2 regions of the Ignavigranum ruoffiae genome follow, and region 2 is predicted to be linked to the other one. Evidence: predicted binding sites of a transcription regulator. Region 2 holds the regulator's gene; the other holds the start of a gene.
What was found. The regulator HrcA, encoded in region 2, represses chaperone genes, less so after heat shock. The targets are predictions, from matches to a motif close to TTAGCACTCNNNNNNNNNGAGTGCTAA.

Region 1 (10,816 bases), 720 kb from region 2:
CAGTTGCTTGAACGATGATCTCAATAAGAGAATATTAGTCACGGAATATAGACTTGGTAGAATATAGACCCAGATCGAATTTGTTAGACCTAGTTCGCTTAAGACCAGATAGTAAGGTACTGTTCCACCCGAAAAGAGCATGGTAAAGAAGATAAAGAAGGTAATCTGACTGGAAAAGGGTAGACCAGGAATTGTCAAAGCCCAAGCACACATAGCCATCAGAAACACACCAATGACCGTGCCGACCACCGTCCTGAAAATTGAGATTCCTAGTCCGGTTAACAAATTATCTTGCTTGAATACTTCGGCGAAGTTCTCAAAGGACCAAGCTCGAGGCCAGAACCAAATTCCGCCCACAGCCGCATCTTTACCCGAATTAAAGGCCAAAGCTAAAATATGTAAAAAAGGTAAAATAATTAATAAACATAGAACCAATAAAATCAAATGGAATAAGAATCGGGTCCATTTGCTGGTTTTCATTGTTTCTGACATGGATTTCCTCCTAAATAAGTCGAGACTAGCTTGCGCTAGCCTCGCCGTCGCAAAAATTTACTTTGCTTAATAGAATATAACGTCTCCATTCTTTTCTTTCTCTTGTAAGAATTGACAATAGTCTTCAATGCCAGCATCTAATAAGTCTTGACGCGCAGCATCCAGAATTGCTTGAGCTTCTTCGTCTGAGTTGGCATAGTAGGCTTTGACGACACTTTCTTCCCAAGCATCCAAGGCTGCATTCAAGTCCCCTTCTTCACCTTCAAACTCGTTGAGGTAGGCACGGGCATACAGGCCATCGATGACTTCTTTCTCCTCATAACGTTTATCATAATCGTAAAGTTTAATAATTTCTTGGGCGGCATTGTTACCAGATTCTGCTTCGCGAACCTTATCACCCCAAGCAGCTTCACCAAATTGTTCTAGATTATTCATATCAGTGAAGGCTAAGTGTTCACCCCAGAAAGCACGGACACCACGGAAGCCTTCTTTACTTGCTTCTTCAGGATTCTCATCTTGTAATTTGACTAAATCTGCATTTGGAATTGGTTTCCCATCTTCTCCTAATTCATAATGTTTACCTTCAAGTCCATAGAAATAAAGCAACTTACCTTCAGGTCCAGCCAACCAATCAGCGAATTTAACGACCTCTTCAGGATTTTCAGTCGTGGCAGGGACTGCCCAGCCAGCATAGCCAGATTTATAGGACATCACCATATGATTGCTACCATCCACTCGGTTAATTGGGCCTAAGGGAACGTATTTCAAATCGCCAATTTCAGGACGATATGAATGGATATCCGAAGTAATCGCAAAGGATCCATTCATGACCCCTTCTGCTGCCCGTGTTTCTTCCATCGTGTAGAATTCTGGATGCATCAAGCCTTCAGCTAATAAATTACGGACATAGGCTACTCGCTTTTCAGCATAGTCAGTCATTGATTCATGCTTAACTTGGTCGCCATCTTTCCAGAACTTCTCACCACCAGCACCTTCCCAAACTAAGTCATTGTAGATGAACGGACGTTCAGAACCGCCCCATACAGTAGGTCCTAAAGGTACCACTGGACTCCCATTATCATCTTTGAAGTCGCCCTCTTTGATTTTAATTAATAAATCTTTCAATTGTTCGGTAGTATTAATTTCTTGGGGATTAATACCTAATTGCTCAGCGATATCACGGCGAATATAAGGTCCACCAATTTGTTTGGTACCAGGGTCAGCAGGATTTTGATCAATGGCCATATGGACCAGATAGGTCGCCCCATCTTGATCTTCCCGCATCATAATGTTCTCTTTAGTGTCACGAGGTAAATAACCTTCTTCAAAATATTTGCTGTAAGTCTTACTTTCTTTTAAATAGGGAGCGATATCATGGAACATGCCTTCATTAGCTGCTTGTAAGAGTAAAGGAAACTCAGGACGACCAGAATGATTCAAATAGAAAGCGATAAAATCAGGCATGTCACCGGCAGCAAGACCCGCTGCTAAAGCTTGGGTTGAATCCTCAGAAGTGACTGTCTCTAATTTCAAGGTAATTCCAGTTCTTTGTTTAATATATTCGGCGATTTCTGGTGACATCGTATCAACTCCAGCATCTCCCGCTGATTGGAAGATCAGGCCAGTAATTTCACGATCGGCAATAAAAGCATCTGATTGTTCTTCCGCTTGACCTACTACACTACTTCCACTTGCCATACTCGTCATAGCTGTTAAAACCATAAAACTTTTCTTCAATATTTGTTTGATTGACATGTTTCCACTCCTTATTAATTGATTGAGATTTACCATACGGCATTGTCTCCATATTTATCAGCAAGTTTATTAACTATCAGGGTCAAGACCAATCCAACCACACCCTGCATTAAACCTACTGCTGCAGCAGGTCCATATTTGGCCTGCTCTAAACCTGTCTTAACGATATAGGTATCAATTGTTTCCGAAACGGTAAAGTTCCCCGGATTCTGCATCAGATAAATTTGATCGAAGCCGGCGGTTAAGATTCCCCCTAAAGACAGAATAAAGAGAATCATAATCGTACCGCGGATACTTGGTAGAGTAATATTCAATGTTTGTTTCCACCGACTCGCCCCATCGATGGCCGCCGCTTCATAAAGCGAAGGGGAAATGCCCATGATTGCAGCGAAATAAATAATGGAATCCCAACCGATATTCTTCCATAGATAGGAGAAGAAGACTGCGGGATAGAAGAAGGCATTCTCCATCATCCAGAAAGTAGAACCATCATTAATCTTGAGGGCCTTCAGTGCTAGATTAATCAAACCTGTATTGGGCGCGAATAAGCGATTCAAAATCCCAATGACCACGACCCATGAAATAAAATAAGGCAAATAAGAAATGCTTTGGTAGAAGCTTCTTAATTTAGGTCGACGCGTTTCATTGAAAATTAAAGCTAAAGCAATCGGGAAAGGTAAATAGATAAACAGTTTGATGGCTGAAATCACTAAAGTGTTACGGACATACATCCAAGCTTCCCGATTCTTGAAGAAGGCTTGGAAATATTTTAGACCGACCCAATCTTTCCCATACATCCCTGAGGTAAAGGTAAACTTTCGAAAAGCGATTAGAATCCCGGTCATTGGCCAATACGAGAACACCAAGAAGAAAATCAAAGCAGGCAAGAGCATCAAATAAAAGACGCGATACTTACGCCATACTTGTTTAAAGCTGCGACGATGGGGCTTGAAATTCGGATCTGGGGTCTGGCTACTTTCTACTTTTTGCTTAGGGAGCAAATTACCTAGTGACAGCCATTGATTCTTCTCACGTTGCATCACTCATGCTCCCTTCCTCTGTTAATTGCGAATCTGTATTTCGATGAAGTTCAATTCGCTCTTGGCTCTGCGGATCAAAGAAATGGATATACTGGCGATCAAAACATAATTCTAGCTGTTGACCCGCTTGGAAAGGATCCATGGTAAATAATTTACAAATCAGCGGCTGATCTAATAAATGGAAGTGAATTAAGGTTTCACTGCCTAACATCTCAGCTAAATCGACCTCGATCTTAAATTTATTGGCTTGATCGCTTGGAGCTGCCTGGTCTGCTAAGAGAATATTCTCTGGTCGTACTCCCAAAATAATCTCCTTATTAAGATATCCCACCTCAATCAATGCATCCAATAGGTCATGATCAATGGCTAGGACTTGGTCATCTTTGACCAATCCTTCGGCGCAGACTGTCAACGGAATGAAATTCATCGCCGGCGATCCCATAAATCCAGCTACAAATAAATTATTGGGATGTAAATACACCTGACGAGGCGTGCCCACCTGTTGAATGAAACCTTGATTCATAATCACAATCCGATCCGCCATGGTCATCGCTTCAACTTGATCGTGGGTTACATAGACGGTGGTAATTCCTAATTTACGGGTTAACTGAATAATTTCAGCTCGGGTTTGCCCCCGTAATTTAGCGTCTAAGTTAGAGAGCGGTTCATCCATTAAGAAGACTTTGGGCTGGCGTACAATCGCTCGACCTAAAGCGACCCGCTGACGTTGACCCCCTGAGAGTTCTTTCGGTAGACGATCAAGTAAATCAGTCAACCCGATAATTTCAGCAACTTCTTTAACCCGTTGATGAATAGTCTCGTTTTTAATCTTTTTCATTTTTAAACCAAAAGCCATATTCTCACGGACAGTCATGTGAGGATAGAGGGCATAATTCTGGAAGACCATCGCAATATCACGATCTTTTGGATGGAGATTATTTTGAACTTGGCCATCCATGGTAATGGTTCCCGCCGTAATATCTTCTAGGCCGGCAATCATCCGTAAAGTGGTTGACTTCCCACAACCAGAAGGACCGACCAAGACGATAAATTCTTGATCTTCAATTTCTAAATTAAAATCTGTTACCGCTCGTACCGCATCACTATAATCTTTATACAAATGTTCAATACTTATCTTTGCCAAGCTAACCCTCCGTCGGCCAAATTCTGTATTTTTTCTTTGTTTGACCTTTATTTCTTTTTTGTTTACACAAAGAGTATACAAAACAAATATTAAATAAACGTAAATCTATTGTAAATTTTCAAAAAGTTTTATTAACTTTGTAAATTTTATGTAAAGGCGTCTTACTCCAAAATAATCTAGCACGGCCCATCGTGATAAAACGTGCCTTTTAATTTAGTCTTCTGCAAATTTTCTCGGATAGAAACTTGCTATCCGTTCTTACTTTTGCTCGCAAAAAAAAAGACTAAACAGAATCAATCTGCTTAGTCTTTGGCACTAAGTGTCTATCTTGCTTAAATCATCAAGATAATACTTATTTATTTTATTACATCATACCCATACCAGGGTTCATTGGCATTTCAGGTTTATCTGAAGGGATATCCGCTACTACAGCTTCGGTAGTTAGAAGTAATGCGGCCACAGAGGCTGCATTTTGTAAAGCAGTTCGGGCTACTTTAGTTGGGTCAACAATACCAGCGGCAATCATATCTTCATAACGATCGTCGGCAGCATTATAACCTACCCCAGCTTCGGCTTTCTTAACTTCATTGACTACTACAGAACCATCTTGACCGGCATTGGTTGCAATTTGACGGACAGGTTCTTCTAAAGCACGAGCAACAATCTTAATACCCGTTGCTTCATCGCCTTCGGCTTCTAGCGCTTCTACTTCTTTTTGGGCATTGACTAGCGCGGTACCTCCACCGGCAACAATACCTTCTTCAACGGCGGCGCGAGTTGCATTTAAAGCATCTTCAATGCGAAGCTTACGTTCTTTTTGTTCAGTTTCGGTAGCTGCCCCGACTTTAACCACAGCCACCCCGCCGGCTAATTTCGCTAGACGTTCTTGCAATTTCTCACGGTCATACTCTGAACTGGTTTCTGCAGTTTGAGCGCGAATGAGATCAATACGTTGTTGAATTTGTTCGGATTGACCGCCACCTTCAACAATCGTGGTATTATCTTTGGTTACATTGACTTTAGAAGCAGAACCTAGATGTTCTACAGTTGCATCTTTCAATTCGAAACCAAGTTCTTCAGAAATTACTGTAGCACCCGTTAAGATGGCAATATCTTCTAACATCGCTTTACGACGGTCCCCAAAACCAGGAGCTTTCACGGCAACTACATTAAGTGTACCACGTAATTTGTTCAACACTAAGGTTGGTAGAGCTTCCCCTTCAACATCTTCAGCAATAATTAAGAGTGGACGAGATTGTTGCATCACGTTCTCTAATAATGGCAAGATGTCTTGGATATTGTTAATTTTGCGGTCGGTAATGAAGATCAGTGGATTTTCTAAATCAGCCACCATTTTTTCATTATCAGTGACCATATATTGAGATAGGTAGCCGCGGTCAAATTGCATTCCTTCAACCACTGATAATTCTGTTTCAATGGTTTGAGATTCTTCAATGGTAATAACCCCATCTTGACCTACTTTTTCCATCGCATCGGCAATCAATTCACCAATCTTTTGGTCACCAGAAGAGATGGCAGCGACTTGAGCAATCGCTTCTTTAGATTCTACTTTCTTAGAAGCCTTGCTTAAAGCTTCGACAGCTACTTGGGTCGCTTTTTCAATACCACGACGGATTCCCACTGGATTTGCGCCAGAGGTAACATTCTTCATCCCTTCACGGACAATGGCTTGTGTCAGCAAGGTCGCAGTAGTAGTTCCGTCCCCAGCAACATCGTTAGTTTTAGAAGCTACTTCTTGAACCAATTGAGCTCCCATATTTTCAAAACGATCTTCTAATTCAATTTCACGGGCAATAGTCACCCCATCATTAGTAATCATGGGTGAACCAAATTGTTGATCAAGGACCACGTTTCTACCCTTAGGTCCAATGGTTGTCTTGACGGTATCAGCTAAGATATCAACCCCACGTAGTAAGGCTGCGCGTGCATCTTCTGAGAATTTCAATTCTTTTGCCATGTATAAATCTCTCCTTTAATTCAGTATTCTGTTGATAATCTGTTTGATTAGTCAATCACAGCAAGTAAATCTTTTAATTCTGCGATTAAATATTTTTCTTCTTGGTATTCAATTTCTGATCCAGCATAAGATTTAAAGTAAACTTGGTCCCCTACTTTAACCCCGTCTTCAGCTTCTACTTCTGGACCAACGGCAATTACTTCGCCATATTGTTCTTTTTCTTTAGAAGAAGAAGGTAGGACGAAGCCGCTAGCTGTGGTTTCTTCTGTTTCAGCCACTTTAATGATTACACGTTTTCCTAAGGGTTTTAACATTTACAATAACCTCCAATGATTGATAATTTTTCTTTAGCACTCTTTGACATTGAGTGCTAAATCTATGCTTCTATAATAGTCTAATTAGGTCAAGATTGCAAGCCATAACCTCTAAATAAATAAAAAAACGGGCCTAAGCCCGTCGGTTACCATTATTGAGATAAATCACTTTCGATAAAATAGATTAAGGTTTGCAACTCATTGGTTAAGTCCACATTCTGCACATGAACACCGGCTGGAACTTCAAAGCGCAAAGGAGTAAAATTCAGAATTCCTTTGATGCCACTTTTAATCAAGCGATCAACCACATCATGAGCGGACTCCTCCGGAACGGTTATAATCATCACATCAAGTTGTTGTTGTTCCATTTGATATTCAATATCATCCATCGAATACACCGGTACCCCAGATTGAATCGTTCCGACAATCTCCTCACGAACATCAAAGGCCGCACCAATCCGAATATTAGAACTCTTCCTAAAATTATAATTCAATAAAGCGTGACCTAGATTCCCCACGCCAATCAGGCCGACATTGGTCAAGCGGTCTTGACTCAGAATCTTCGTGAAAAACTGTAACAAGTATTCCACATCATAACCATAGCCTCGTTTACCTAAAGCACCAAAGTATGAAAAATCACGCCGAATGGTCGCACTATCTACTTTAACCGCCGCACTTAATTCTGTGGATGATACTCGATCAATATCTGCATCATGCAAATACTGTAAATAACGACGATAAATAGGTAGACGCAATGCGGTAGCTCTCGGTATGTTCTGTTGCATTTGCGACACTCCAATCTCTATTATCCTTTTAACTTCCATAGTATAGCAGATAATTTCTTGGATTGCGACAGTTGCTCCCTAAGTTTGTGAATTCTTCCCAAAGTCGTTCGCTTTTAACATATTAGCTATTGAAGCTTTTTGACCGAGAAATATAAAGGCTCTAAGCTTTTTTGCGAGCTTAAATCGCTCATGCTATAATGAGGCGACAACCATTGGGAAGTAGGAGAAAATCATGATTCTATTGCAAGCGAATAATGTGGCACGTCGTTTCGCTGATGTGACCTTATATGAGCAGGTAAATTTTAATATTCAAAGTGGCGACCGGGTGGCCTTGGTCGGTCGTAATGGAACAGGTAAGTCTACATTAATTGAACAGATTATGGGACAAGAACCCCTCTCAGAAGGTGAGATTACCACCGCTAAGAATTTACGGATTGGCTATTTGGAACAACATGTGGCGATCAATTCTAATCGGACCATTTGGGATGAGATGATGACAGTCTTCAAAGACCGGTTAGCTTTAAGAGACGAGGCCGAAACACTGGCGAATCAACTGGCTGATTTAGCTGACCGAACCCACAGTCCAGAATATCAGCAGACTTTAGCCCACTATGATCAGATCCAAGAACAGATGATTCAAAATAATGTCTACGCGATTGAATCTGATATCCGTACAGTCTTACATGGTTTTATATTCTATGAAGAAGACTATCAAAGACCGGTTAATTCCTTGTCCGGTGGCCAGAAAACTCGTCTAGCTTTGGCCCGGACTTTATTGACGGATTATGACTTGCTCATCTTAGATGAACCTACCAACCATTTGGATATGGAGACCTTAGCTTGGCTAGAGAATTATTTGATGTCTTATCGGGGAGCCTTGTTACTGGTCTCCCATGACCGCTACTTCCTGAATAAAGTGGCTCAGCAAGTCATTGAATTACGTCATAAAACCCTCCATACCTATGCGGGAAATTATGATTATTATTTAAAAGAAAAAGCCTTACGCCAACAACAAGAACAACAAGCCTATGATAAGCAACAAGAAGAAATCGCCAAATTAGAAGATTTTATCCAAAAAAATATCACCCGGGCATCGACCACCAAGCGTGCTCAAAGTCGGCGCAAACGCCTCGAAAAGATGGAACGAATTGAAAAACCCTTACAAGATCAACAAGCGCCAAGAATTCAATTCTCAGCTGCCAAAGAAAGTGGCCAGCGAGTCATTGATGTCAATAATCTAGCCATCGGTTATTCGGCGAGTGAGGCTCCCTTAGCCCGCCACCTTAACCTAGAATTAGGACGTCAAGAAGCCATTGCCATTGTCGGTCCTAACGGCGTCGGTAAAACCACCTTGTTAAAGACGATCTTGGGACAAATACCTGCCCTAGCGGGTGATATACGCCTGGGCAGCAACGTGCAAATAGGCTATTATGACCAAAATGTCAACCAGCTCGACCCTAATCTCACCGTATTGGAAACCTTGTGGCAGGCTCATGACTTAACCGATGAATGGCAAATCCGCTCGATTTTAGGTTCCTTCTTATTCTCAGGGGAAACGGTAGAAAAGAAAGTCGGTTTACTTTCCGGAGGGGAGAAGGCGCGTCTAAGTTTAGCCTTATTAGCCACCAACCATGATAATACCCTCTTATTGGACGAACCGACCAATCACTTAGATATCGATAGCAAAGAAGTCTTGGAAGATGCTTTAATCAACTATGATGGTAGCTTGCTCTTTGTCTCCCATGACCGCTATTTTATCAATCGGATTGCTAGCAAGGTCCTAGAAATTCACCCAGAAGGCGCGGACCTCTACTTGGGTGACTACGATTATTACCAAGCCAAAAAAGCTGAACTCTTACAAATTGCTGCCGCCCAAGAGGCTAATCAAGAAGATTTAATGCAGACGAAAACTGCACCGATGAGTCAAAACCAGCGTAGTTATGAAGATTCCAAGTTACTCCGCCAACAATTACGCAAATTAGAGAAACAAGTCGAAGATAGCTGGCAAAGCAATGAAGCACTCGAGCTTGAATTAGAACAAATTGAAGCCAAGATGGCTGAGTTGGCACAGGCTAACGATAGTCAAGCCTTAGCTCAACAACATAAAGAACAACTGCGAGTCCAAGCTGCCATTGACCAAGCTGTGCAAGCTTGGGAAGAAGCTGCCCTGAACCTCGAAGCCTTTAAAGAAGAGCATGAACTTTAATCCTTAATCAATAAAGGGTAGAGATCTTCTTGATTGATTTACTATCCAGATTCCTGGTTAATCACAATAAACCGAATATTTACCCAGCAAAAAGGACCCACGAGCATTACAACTTGGTAATTGTTCGCCAAGTAATCTCTAGAGGGTCCTATTCTGAAAGTCAGCTATTCATGCTTGACTTCCATTGGGTAATATTCGGTTTTTTAAAATTTCTTTGCCATCAAGAATAACGATCAACGAATGATTTCAGTCTGATTCAGCGAGTTAAATATACCGCTAGGATTATGACTCAGCCATATTTTACTTAAGTTTAACCAGCCTATAGATCTAAGCCAGGTTGAGCGTTCAAATCCAATTCAACAAATCTGCCTTGTTGATACAAGCTATAGGCTGCTGCTCCGATCATTGCGGCATTATCGCCGCAGAGACTAAAATCAGGAATGAGCAGGGTTAAGTCAGGATGCTTCTGGGCTAAAGTCTGAGCAAGTTGTTGACGCAAGGCTGAATTAGCAGCGACTCCGCCCGCCAATATGAATTGACGAACTTGTGGGTAACGATCCAGAGCCCGCATTGATTTGTCCACTAAGATTTCAACCGCCGCTTGTTGAAAAGAGCAGGCCAAGTTGGCTGTGTCAATCTTTTCCCCACGTTGCTGTGCATTATGCACTAGGTTCATCACTGCCGATTTCATGCCCGAAAATGAGAAATCAAGATTATCCTCTTGAAGCATGGCTCGTGGAATCGCATAGGTGTCCTGACCTTGGTGGGCCAATTGATCTAAATACTTTCCTGCTGGATAGGGCAAATCCAAAATCCGCCCCACCTTGTCATAGGCTTCACCTACGGCATCGTCTTGGGTCTCGCCGACAACTTGAAAATCGCCATCATCAGCCATATAAACTAATTCGGTGTGCCCACCAGAAACTATTAAGGCCAACAAAGGAAATTCAAGCGCTTGAGAGAGTTGATTGGCATAGATATGGCCCGCCAAATGATTCACTGCAATTAAAGGTTTATGGTGAACAAATGCCAAAGTTTTGGCAGCCGTGACTCCTACCAAGAGGGCGCCGACTAAACCAGGTCCGTAGGTCACAGCAATCGC
Region 2 (10,816 bases):
AAGCGTTCTATGATGAACTCTATGAATATGTTGACCGGCAAAAAGCAAGGAAAGAATTATTCAATGAATCATGATAAAGCATTAAAAATATTGGGTTTGGCTTTAAGAGCAGGCAAGCTTGTGCACGGAGATGAAGCGGTAGAGAAAGCTGTGAAGCGTGATAAAGTCGCCTGTATCATCCTAGCCAAAGATATTAGTCAAGCGACTTATAGTCGTTATCAACGTTTAAGCCAAGTCCACCATGTTCCCTGCATAAATAATTTTACGCGAGATGAATTAAGTCATGCTCTGAATAAGAGTCGGTCCATCTTAGGAATTACAGATCGAGGAATGTCGGCGAAATTTTTATCTTATCAGACTGGAGAAGAACGTATATGAATGAATAACAGGAATGAATAACAGGAAGGTGATTTCATGACATCAAAACGCATCTATGAATTTGCAAAAGAAAATAACCATTCGAGTAAAGAAATTCTTGAATTAGCTAAGAAGAAAGGCCTTGAATTTGGTAGTCACATGTCTTCAATGACAGATAAGGAACAAGACATTCTACTAAAGGCATTGAAAAGTTCAGGACCTAGCGTAAAGGCTAGCCCAAAATCCGACAAAAAAACTAAGCAAACCGAACAAAAAGGACCGTCCAAGACTAAACAAGGAAAGGCCCAAAAAGAAAGCCAAAAAGACGGAAAACATAAGGAATCTGCCCAAGAAGCGAGTCAGAAAAAACGTTCTTCGCAACGTAAAGATCACCGCCAGAAGGGACAAAGAGCGGACCAATCGCAAACTCATCGTGGTCAAGATTCTCATTCTAAAGATGAGCCGCGTCGTCGCCGCCGCCATCGCCGAGGACATCGTCGTCCACAAGCCGAAACACCTTCAAAAGGCATTACCAAACGTAAGCATAAAGATTTGCCAGAAGTATTCGAATACAGTGAAGGCATGAATATCCAAGATATTGCTAAAATCTTCCACCGAGATGCGACAGAAATCATTAAGAAATTAATGATGCTTGGGGTAATGGCTAATCAAAACCAAGCCCTATCCAAAGATGTCATCGAATTAATTGCCTTAGAATACGGGGTTGAAGCCAAAGAAAAAGTGGTCATTGATATGACTGACTTGGATCAATTCTTCGAAGAAGATGAAGAGAATGCAGATCAACTTCAAGAACGTCCCGCAGTGGTTACGATTATGGGGCATGTCGACCATGGAAAGACCACCTTGCTAGATCAACTGCGCCATAGTCGAGTGACTGAAGGAGAAGCGGGTGGTATTACTCAACATATTGGGGCATATCAAATTAATAGTGATGGTAAAATTATCACGTTCTTAGATACTCCTGGACATGAGGCCTTTACCACTATGCGGGCGCGTGGTGCCGATGTGACCGATATTGCTATCATCGTCGTTGCTGCCGATGACGGGGTCATGCCTCAAACCGTAGAAGCGATTAACCATGCGAAAGCCGCTGAGGTTCCAATTATTGTAGCGGTCAATAAGATTGACAAACCAACCGCCAATCCTGATCGGGTCAAGCAAGAATTAACCGAACATGGTTTAATTCCTGAAGAATGGGGCGGAGACACTATCTTTGTTGAAATCTCGGCCAAATTTAATAAGAATATCGAAGAACTTTTAGAGATGATTCTGTTAGTGGCTGAGGTTCGAGAATTACAGGCGAATCCAGAAAGAATGGCAGTAGGTTCTGTGATTGAAGCCCGTTTAGACAAGGGTCAAGGACCCACAGCTACCCTCTTAGTACAAAATGGTACTTTAAATATTGGGGATCCGATTGTAATTGGTAATACGTATGGACGAGTAAGAACCATGGTCAATGATCAAGGACGTCGAATTAAACATGCTGGCCCATCAACACCGGTTGAAATTACGGGACTCAATGATGCGCCACAAGCCGGAGATTTATTTGTTGTCTTTGAAGATGAGAAGACTGCTCGTCAAGCCGGTGAAGAACGTGCTCAAAAAGCCTTGCAAGAATCACGCAATGCTAACCAAAAAGTGACCTTAGATAATCTCTTCCAAAGCTTACAAGAGGGCGAACTTAAGACGGTGAATATTATTATCAAGGCGGATGTTCAAGGGTCTGTAGAAGCTTTGGCCGCTTCCCTGCAAAAAATTCAAGTTGAAGGGGTCAATGTATCCATTGTCCATAGTGCCGTCGGTGCTATCAATGAATCAGACGTATCATTAGCTGTGGCTTCTGAAGCGATTATCGTTGGTTTCAATGTTCGACCAACCGCTCAAGCGCGTTCACAAGCTGAAAGCCAAGAAGTCGATATTCGCTTGTACCGGGTGATTTATCAAGCGATTGAAGAAATCGAATCCGCGATGAAAGGTTTACTCGATCCAGAATTTGAAGAGGAAATTCAAGGTCAGGCTCAAGTCCGTGAAACCTTCGTCGTATCTAAGGTTGGAACCATTGCCGGAGCTTTTGTGACCGAGGGTTACATTCAACGTAATAGCCAAGTCCGTTTGATTCGTGACAATATTGTGATTCATGACGGCGAAATTGCAAGCCTTAAACGATTCCAAGATGATGCACGTGAAGTGAAGAAAGGCTTCGAATGTGGTATTATGTTAGAAAGCTTTAATGATATTAAAGTCGATGATGTGATTGAAGCCTATCATATGGTTGAAATCGAACGTAAATAAATACAAAGGAGGATGTCACCATGACAAACTATCGGGTGGGACGAGTAAGACAAGAAATTCTCAAAGAAATTAGCGACATATTAATGCGCGTGGTCAAGGATCCCCGAGTAGAAGGGGTGACGATTACCGATGTCGATTTAACGGGCGATTTATCTGAAGCGACCGTATATTTCTCTACTTTGTCCGACAAGGCTGGCGAAAGACAAAAGACCCAAACTGGTTTAGATGCCGCCACTGGTTTAGTCCGCAAAGAAATTGCCAAACGAATTAAACTCTATAAGGCGCCTGAAATTAAATTTGTCCGTGACAGCTCAATTGACTATGGTCAACGCATTGATCAGTTGCTAGATAAATTGCATCAAGAAGACCAGGATTAATCGGGCTAAGCTCACTAGCTTATCAATGATCGACCAAGTGTTTGCTGTTCTAATTAGACAGCGAATACTTGGTCTTTTTGCTGTATGATGAAGTTGGTTGAGCTGAGGATTTTTTACTTCTATATATATGTAGACTTTGGCTTAATACTGATTAGCATAAAGTGGCTAGCTTATTAATCGTTAAGCTGCTAATAAAATCGTCGAATGTTGCCGATCAGGCTGAGTTAGATTAAAGAATTTCAGCTGAATTCATTATTTTTTAAGCAAATATTCCAATATCTTTTAATTTTAATAGAGGCTCTAGATGAACTTTGATATAATAATCCCATGGACAGAGGTGATGAGATGTTAGATGGAATATTAGTCGTCTGGAAAGAAGCCGGTATGACCAGTCATGATGTCATCTTTAAATTAAGAAAAATTCTAAAAATGAAAAAAATCGGCCATACAGGTACTCTAGATCCGGAAGTTGAAGGGGTCCTAGTAGTCTGTTTAGGTCAAGCGACGAAGCTGGTTGAATTTCTGATGTCTGGTCACAAAATTTATCAAGGGGAAGTGACGCTAGGTTGGTCAACCGAGACGGAAGATCAAACTGGCGAGCTCGTTGAAAGAAAACCTGTCTTGCAAGCACTTGATGAGTCGCTGGTTGATTCAGTTATGGCGACATTTAAAGGGAAGATAACCCAAACCCCTCCTTATTATTCGGCAGTTAAAGTGAACGGACGCAAGTTATATGAATATGCACGTCAAGGTATGAAAGTGGAACGACCGCAACGCCAGATTGAGATATATCAACTCAATCGATTGAGTCCAATTAAGTATGATGCGGCCAGCCAATCCTGTTCCTGGAAATTTGCCGTTGAGTGCAGTAAGGGAACTTTTGTCCGTACCTTGGCGGTTGATATTGGTCGCGCGCTCGGTTATCCAGCTCATATGTCGGCCTTGGAGCGCTTAGCGAGTTCAGGCTATCATGACCAACAAGCATTAACTTTAGCTGAAATTGAACAAGTCTACCGAGAGGGGCGAATTGAAGAATATATCCAACCGATTGAAACAGCTTTGACTGAGTTCCCTCAACTGACGATTAGTGAACATGATTATGAATTAGTGAAACACGGTAGTGTCTTACCGGCTGACTATTTTGGTTCTTTGATTGATCAACCCTGTTGTTTAATCTACCAAGACCGCCTAGTAGCAATGTATTATGGCCATCCTCAACGACCAGGATGGATTAAACCACGAAAAATGTTTCGATAGAAAGAGTGTGACTATGCAAGTAATTTATTTAAGCCATCCCTATGATTCGGCGCAAATCTTCTCCCAACCCTTAGTAATGGCTTTGGGTTTTTTTGACGGGGTGCATTTGGGTCATCAGACGGTCATCGAGCAAGCTAGAATTCGGGCCCGACAAGAACAGATTCCTTTAGCCGTCATGACCTTTGATCAGCATCCGAAGATTATTTACACGGGGATTTCACCTTATTCGGTCACTTATTTGTCTACACTCAAACGTAAAATTGAGTTAATGGAAGACCTAGGGGTAGATATTCTCTATATCGTGCGCTATGATCACAATTTTGGCCATCAAAAACCGCAAGAATTTGTTGACAACTATATCGTCGGACTTCATAGCCGAGTCGTGGTGGCTGGATTTGATTATACTTATGGTCCGAAAGAAATTGCCAATATGGATACACTGATTGACCATAGTCGGGGTCGTTTTGAGATTATCAAAGTTGAAGAACAAGTGATGCACCAACATAAGATTGGTTCTTCATCAATCAAGGAATTATTAAGTGACGGGCAAATTGAACTGGCTAATCATGAATTAGGTTATGCTTACCAGACTTCAGGTATTGTGATTCATGGGGATAAACGTGGTCGTAAGATGGGGTATCCGACAGCAAATATTGAGACCTCTTCTCAAGAACTCTTACCAGGTTTAGGAATTTATGTCGTCGAATTTTATTATAACCAGCGTTGGTATCAGGGGATGGCTTCTATTGGTTATAATATTAGCTTTGCAGGTAAGCGTGGTTTGCGCTGTGAGATTAATATTTTTGATTTTGATGAGGATATTTATGGTCGCAGCGTTAAGATTCGCTGGCATCGTTATTTACGTGGTGAGATTAAATTTAATTCTGCAGATGAACTTGTGCAACAATTAGAACAAGATAAGATTCAAGCGATGAATTTTTTTAAGTCTTGTGATTAGGAGGCTTAACATGAAACAAACCTTACGGTCAATTTTTCTAGTTTTATTAGGGTCTTTAATTTTTGCGATTGCCTTAAATTCGATTAACATTCCCAATGAATTGGGTGAGGGGGGCGTTACTGGTCTGACCTTATTATTCTATTATACGCTTGGCATTAAACCGGCCCTCTCCAATATTATCATTAATAGTCTGGTCATCTTTATTGGCTGGAAATACTTGGATCGAATTACGATTTATTACACCTTTCTTTCCATCTTTGCTTTGTCTTTCTTCTTGCATTATATTCATTTACCTTTATTTATTCCTTCAAATACCCTATTAGCTTCCGTTGCTTCAGGTTTCCTAATTGGAGTGGGTATCAGTTTAGTTATTTATGGTCGTGGTACGACTGCAGGGTCTGACATTATTGCCATGATTATGAATAAATATGTAGGCATTAGTATTCCGATTGCTCTCTTGATGATCGATTGTATGATTGTCATTCCTTTAACCTATGCTATTGGCTTAGAAAAAGGAGTTCTCACGGTAATCGCTCTTTATACTACTAGTAAGATTATGAATTTCTTACTGGAAGGATCGAATCCGAAGCGCGCTTTCTTGATTATTTCAGACCACCATGAAGAAATTGCCAAGAAGATTACCGAAGAAATCAATCGAGGCGTGACTATCTTGAATGGCTACGGCTATTATTCTAAGAAACAGCGTAACAGTCTATATATTGTAGTTAATCGATTTCAGATTCTCCCTACCCAAAAAATTATCTATGATATCGATCCTCGCGCCTTTGTGACGATTACCGACGTTCAGCAAGTACTCGGGGAAGGCTTCTCATTTTATTCAGGAACTGAAGACCAATTAGAGGATTAGCACTTTGTTATGCAGAGTGCTAATTTTTTTACTAAAAAGCAAGGTTTTGCCTTGACAATCTTATGGGAAAGGGTTATTATAATGACAGTTAGCACTTTAATAATTCGAGTGCTAACCAAGAGGTGAATACATGTTAACCCAAAGACAAAAGGAAGTGTTACAGCTCATTATTGAACTTTATAGTCGCTTTGAGGAACCGATTGGTTCTAAGACCCTGTTAAAAGAATCCTATTTAACAGTCAGTCCCGCGACAATTCGTAATGATATGGTGGCACTAGAACAGGAAGGCTTTCTGAATAAAGCCCATAGTTCTAGTGGCCGGATTCCTTCGAATGAAGGCTATCGTTATTACGTCCAAGGTCTTATGTATACCCAGGATGCACCGACTTTTAAACACGAAGATTTGTTGGCTGTTGAACGGTTAATGGCCGAGGATTATTATGATCCCAGTCAGCTTGGTCAATTGGTGCTTGAAATGCTGGTGGAACATTCTGGATACAGTGGTTTTATCTTAAGGCAGAATAATGAACGTCATTATTTTGAAGAATTGAAACTCGTACCGATTGCCGGTAATCGAGTGATTGCAATGTTGGTCGTCGATTCAGGTCGGCTAGATCATCAAATTATTGATCTACCGATGGCATTATCTCTAGAAGAGATTGATAAGGTGAATCAATTGATCAATGAGGAGCTGAAAGGTTCTTTATTAGAAGAAGCTTATCAGCGTTTGAAGCTTTCAATTCCATTACAAATTCAACGCTTAATCGGTTATCAGATTGATGTTTCGGATCTAGTGGAACAGACTTTAAGGCAATTGAAGACCCACCAATATAAAGTGATTGGCAAGTTAAATCTATTTGATTTAATGGAGACTCAATTGAGTGTTTCAGCGATGAAACATTTGTTTCAACTCATCGATGGTTCTAAAGAATTATACGATTTGATTGAACAAGGCAAAAATGGCGTCAATGTGTTATTTGGTTTTGAATTTGCACCTCAAACTTTAGCCAATATTTCTATTGTATATGTCAAATTTAACTATGGTCACCAGCGGATCTGTATAGGTTTAGTGGGACCGTCAACGATGCATTATGATCGGGTCATCTCGATTATGCAACAAATGACAGCTAAATTTATGAATTAATTTGAGGAGGGTGACTATGAGTGAACATGAAGCACATAAGCAACATGAAGAAGAAGTTGAAAATATAGATTCAACTCAGCAAGAAACTAAGGACAATCAAAGTCAAGATACTGAGTCAAGGATGACAGAAGAAGATTTGACTCAAGAGACAGAGGCTAAGGCCACTGAATCAGTAGATTCACAGATGGAAGCAACTGAGAAAGAGCCTGATTTAATTGAGCAATTACAAGCAAAGAATGAGGAGTTAGAAGATCGAACCTTGCGCTTGCAAGCCGAGATCAATAACATTCAGAAAAGAAATGCACGTGAGCGTTCTCTAGCGGCTAAATATCGGTCACAAAACTTAGCCAGCAATCTGTTAGAAGTTCTGGATAATTTGGAACGAGCTTTGGCGACGGAGACGACATCAGAAGATGCTCAAGCACTTAAGCAAGGCGTGGAGATGGTGCACAAGCAATTCATTGCAGCCTTTAACCAGGAGAAAATCACTGTAGTTGATCCTCTAGGACAAGAGTTTGATCCAAACCTACATCAAGCTATCAGTGTGATGCCTGGAGGCAACCAGTATCCAGCCAACACCGTGATGCAAGTATTACAAAAAGGTTATCAATTAGATGATCGTATTCTTCGACCAGCCATGGTCATTGTTGCAGAAGAAACTTCCAATTCAGAAGATAAATAATTAAGAAAAAGGAGATAGATATTATGTCTAAAATTATCGGAATTGACTTAGGTACTACTAACTCTGCCGTTTCAGTCTTAGAAGGCGGCGAAGCTAAAATTATTCCAAACCCAGAAGGTAATCGTACAACTCCATCTGTGGTTGCTTTCAAGAATGATGAAGTTCAAGTCGGTGAAGTAGCTAAGCGCCAAGCAGTAACTAATCCAGATACTGTTTCATCTATTAAACGTCATATGGGTGAAGGTTCTTACAAAGTATCCATGGGTGGTAAAGACTATACACCGCAAGAAATCTCAGCCATGATTCTACAATATCTTAAAGGATATGCCGAAGATTATTTAGGTGAGAAAGTTACTAAGGCTGTTATCACCGTACCAGCCTATTTCAATGATGCTCAACGTCAAGCAACGAAAGATGCTGGTAAAATCGCCGGTTTAGAAGTTGAACGGATTGTCAACGAACCGACAGCCGCTGCTTTAGCTTACGGTCTAGATAAGACTGAAGAAGACGAAAAAATCTTGGTATTCGACCTTGGTGGGGGTACCTTTGACGTGTCTATCCTAGAACTCGGTGAAGGTGTCTTCGATGTATTATCTACCTCTGGTGATAACCAATTAGGTGGGGATGACTTCGATAACAAAATTATTGACTATCTCGTCGAAGACTTCAAGAAAGCTCAAGGCATCGACTTATCCAAAGATAAAATGGCAATGCAACGTTTGAAAGATGCTGCCGAAAAAGCTAAAAAAGATTTATCCGGGGTAACGAGCACTCAAATTAGCTTACCATTCATTACTGCTTCTGCTGACGGTCCATTGCATTTAGAAACGAGCTTAACCCGGGCGAAATTTGATGAACTGACTGATGAACTTGTTGAAAGAACAAAGAAACCAGTGCGTCAAGCCTTGAAAGATGCAGGTCTATCTGCTTCTGATTTAGACCAAGTCATTTTGGTCGGCGGATCTACCCGTATTCCAGCAGTGGTCGAAGCCGTTCGTAAAGAAACAGGTAAAGAACCTAATAAATCAGTAAACCCAGATGAAGTTGTGGCTATGGGAGCTGCCATTCAAGGTGGCGTTATTTCTGGGGATGTCAAAGATATCGTTCTTCTAGACGTTACACCATTGTCATTAGGTATCGAAACAATGGGTGGGGTCTTCACTAAACTGATTGATCGTAACACCACCATCCCAACCTCAAAATCACAAGTGTTCTCGACCGCTGCCGACAATCAACCCGCTGTAGATGTTCACGTGCTACAAGGGGAACGTGAAATGGCGGCCGATAACAAGACTTTGGGTCGTTTCCAATTAACTGATATTCCGGCAGCTCCACGTGGTATTCCACAAATCGAAGTGACCTTTGATATCGATAAGAATGGTATTGTGAATGTCTCTGCTAAAGACTTAGGCACTCAAAAAGAACAATCGATTACCATTAAATCTTCTTCAGGTCTGACCGATGAAGAAATCGATCGTATGATTAAAGATGCTGAAGCCAATGCAGAATCTGATAAGAAACGTCGTGAAGAAGCTGATCTTCGCAACGAAGCTGATCAATTAATCTTCACTACCAATAAGACTTTAGAAGAACTTAAGGATAAAGTATCTGAAGAAGAAGTTAAGAAAGCTGAAGCTGCCCGTGATGAATTACAAGCAGCGATTGATGCCAATGATTTAGAAGAAATCAAATCTAAACGTGATGCTTTAACTGAAGTCGTACAAAACTTATCCGTTAAATTATATGAACAAGCTGCTCAAGCAACCCAAGATGCGCAAGCTAATAGCGATCAAACTGAATCAAGTTCAGATGACAATGTGGTCGATGCTGAATTTGAAGAAGTTGACGATGAAGAGTAATCTTTCTTAGAAGATCGATTTTAAATAGCCAAGGGGGATCCCTTGGCTATCTTAAATAAAAGGAGGGAAACGAATGGCTGATAAAAGAGATTATTATGATGTCTTAGGTGTCTCCCGTGACGCCTCAGATAGTGAGATAAAGAAAGCCTATCGTAAATTATCAAAAAAATACCATCCTGATATTAATAAAGAAGCTGGCGCTGAGGAGAAATTCAAGGAAATTGCAGAAGCCTATGAAGTCCTGAGTGATGACCAAAAAAGAGCAGCCTATGATCAATATGGACATGCTTCGACAGATCCTAACTTTGGAGCTGGTTTTGGAGGCTTTGGAGGTTTCGGTGGCTTTAATACAGGATCCAGTCAATTTACTGGCTTCGAAGATATCTTCGACTCTTTCTTTGGCGGTGGTGGACGTAGCAGACAGCGGGCCAATGCGCCGAGCAAGGGAGCCGATTTACAATATCGCTTAAATATCAGTTTTGAAGATGCTATCTTTGGTACCGAGAAGACGATTAAGTATCATCGTCAAGAAGAGTGCCATACTTGTCATGGTACCGGGGCTAAAGAAGGGACTTCACCCGTCACCTGTTCTCGCTGTCATGGTAGTGGAGCGGTTCAAGTGGAACAGAATACACCATTTGGTCGGGTTATGACTCAAACCGTCTGTCCAGTCTGCCAAGGCACAGGTAAAGAGATCAAAGAAAAATGTGAAACCTGTCATGGTTCAGGGATTGAAAGTAAAGAACATTCGGTTAAAGTATCCGTTCCCGCAGGGGTGGAAGACGGTCAACAACTTCGCTTAAGTGGTCAAGGTGAAACGGGTAAGAATGGTGGACCTTATGGTGATTTATATGTCGTCTTTGTGGTTGAACCGAGCAAAGAATTTGTCCGTGAAGGAACCGAAATTTACTATAGTCTACCCATCTCGTTCGTTCAAGCTGCCTTAGGCGATGAAGTGAAAGTTCCAACCGTTCATGGTGCCGTTAAACTTAAGATTCCGG

Region 1: a site for HrcA is predicted at 6,757-6,783, ahead of M0R79_RS08245 (co-chaperone GroES). Genes of this name have one in related genera too.

Annotation. Positions count from the first base shown of each region.
Region 1 covers NZ_CP096206.2:1,744,740-1,755,555, forward strand. The annotation lists gene M0R79_RS08220 (carbohydrate ABC transporter permease) at 1-492, opposite strand, end outside; gene M0R79_RS08225 (extracellular solute-binding protein) at 559-2,247, opposite strand; gene M0R79_RS08230 (ABC transporter permease) at 2,277-3,287, opposite strand; gene M0R79_RS08235 (ABC transporter ATP-binding protein) at 3,277-4,431, opposite strand; gene groL (chaperonin GroEL) at 4,796-6,409, opposite strand; gene M0R79_RS08245 (co-chaperone GroES) at 6,457-6,723, opposite strand; gene M0R79_RS08250 (redox-sensing transcriptional repressor Rex) at 6,876-7,508, opposite strand; gene M0R79_RS08255 (ABC-F family ATP-binding cassette domain-containing protein) at 7,741-9,714, shown strand; gene tsaD (tRNA (adenosine(37)-N6)-threonylcarbamoyltransferase complex transferase subunit TsaD) at 10,034-10,816, opposite strand, start outside.
Region 2 covers NZ_CP096206.2:1,026,825-1,037,640, reverse strand. The annotation lists gene rnpM (RNase P modulator RnpM) at 1-74, shown strand, start outside; gene M0R79_RS04950 (L7Ae/L30e/S12e/Gadd45 family ribosomal protein) at 64-378, shown strand; gene infB (translation initiation factor IF-2) at 415-2,670, shown strand; gene rbfA (30S ribosome-binding factor RbfA) at 2,691-3,047, shown strand; gene truB (tRNA pseudouridine(55) synthase TruB) at 3,393-4,304, shown strand; gene ribF (riboflavin biosynthesis protein RibF) at 4,318-5,262, shown strand; gene M0R79_RS04925 (YitT family protein) at 5,273-6,130, shown strand; gene hrcA (heat-inducible transcriptional repressor HrcA) at 6,261-7,274, shown strand; gene grpE (nucleotide exchange factor GrpE) at 7,291-7,956, shown strand; gene dnaK (molecular chaperone DnaK) at 7,980-9,815, shown strand; gene dnaJ (molecular chaperone DnaJ) at 9,889-10,816, shown strand, end outside.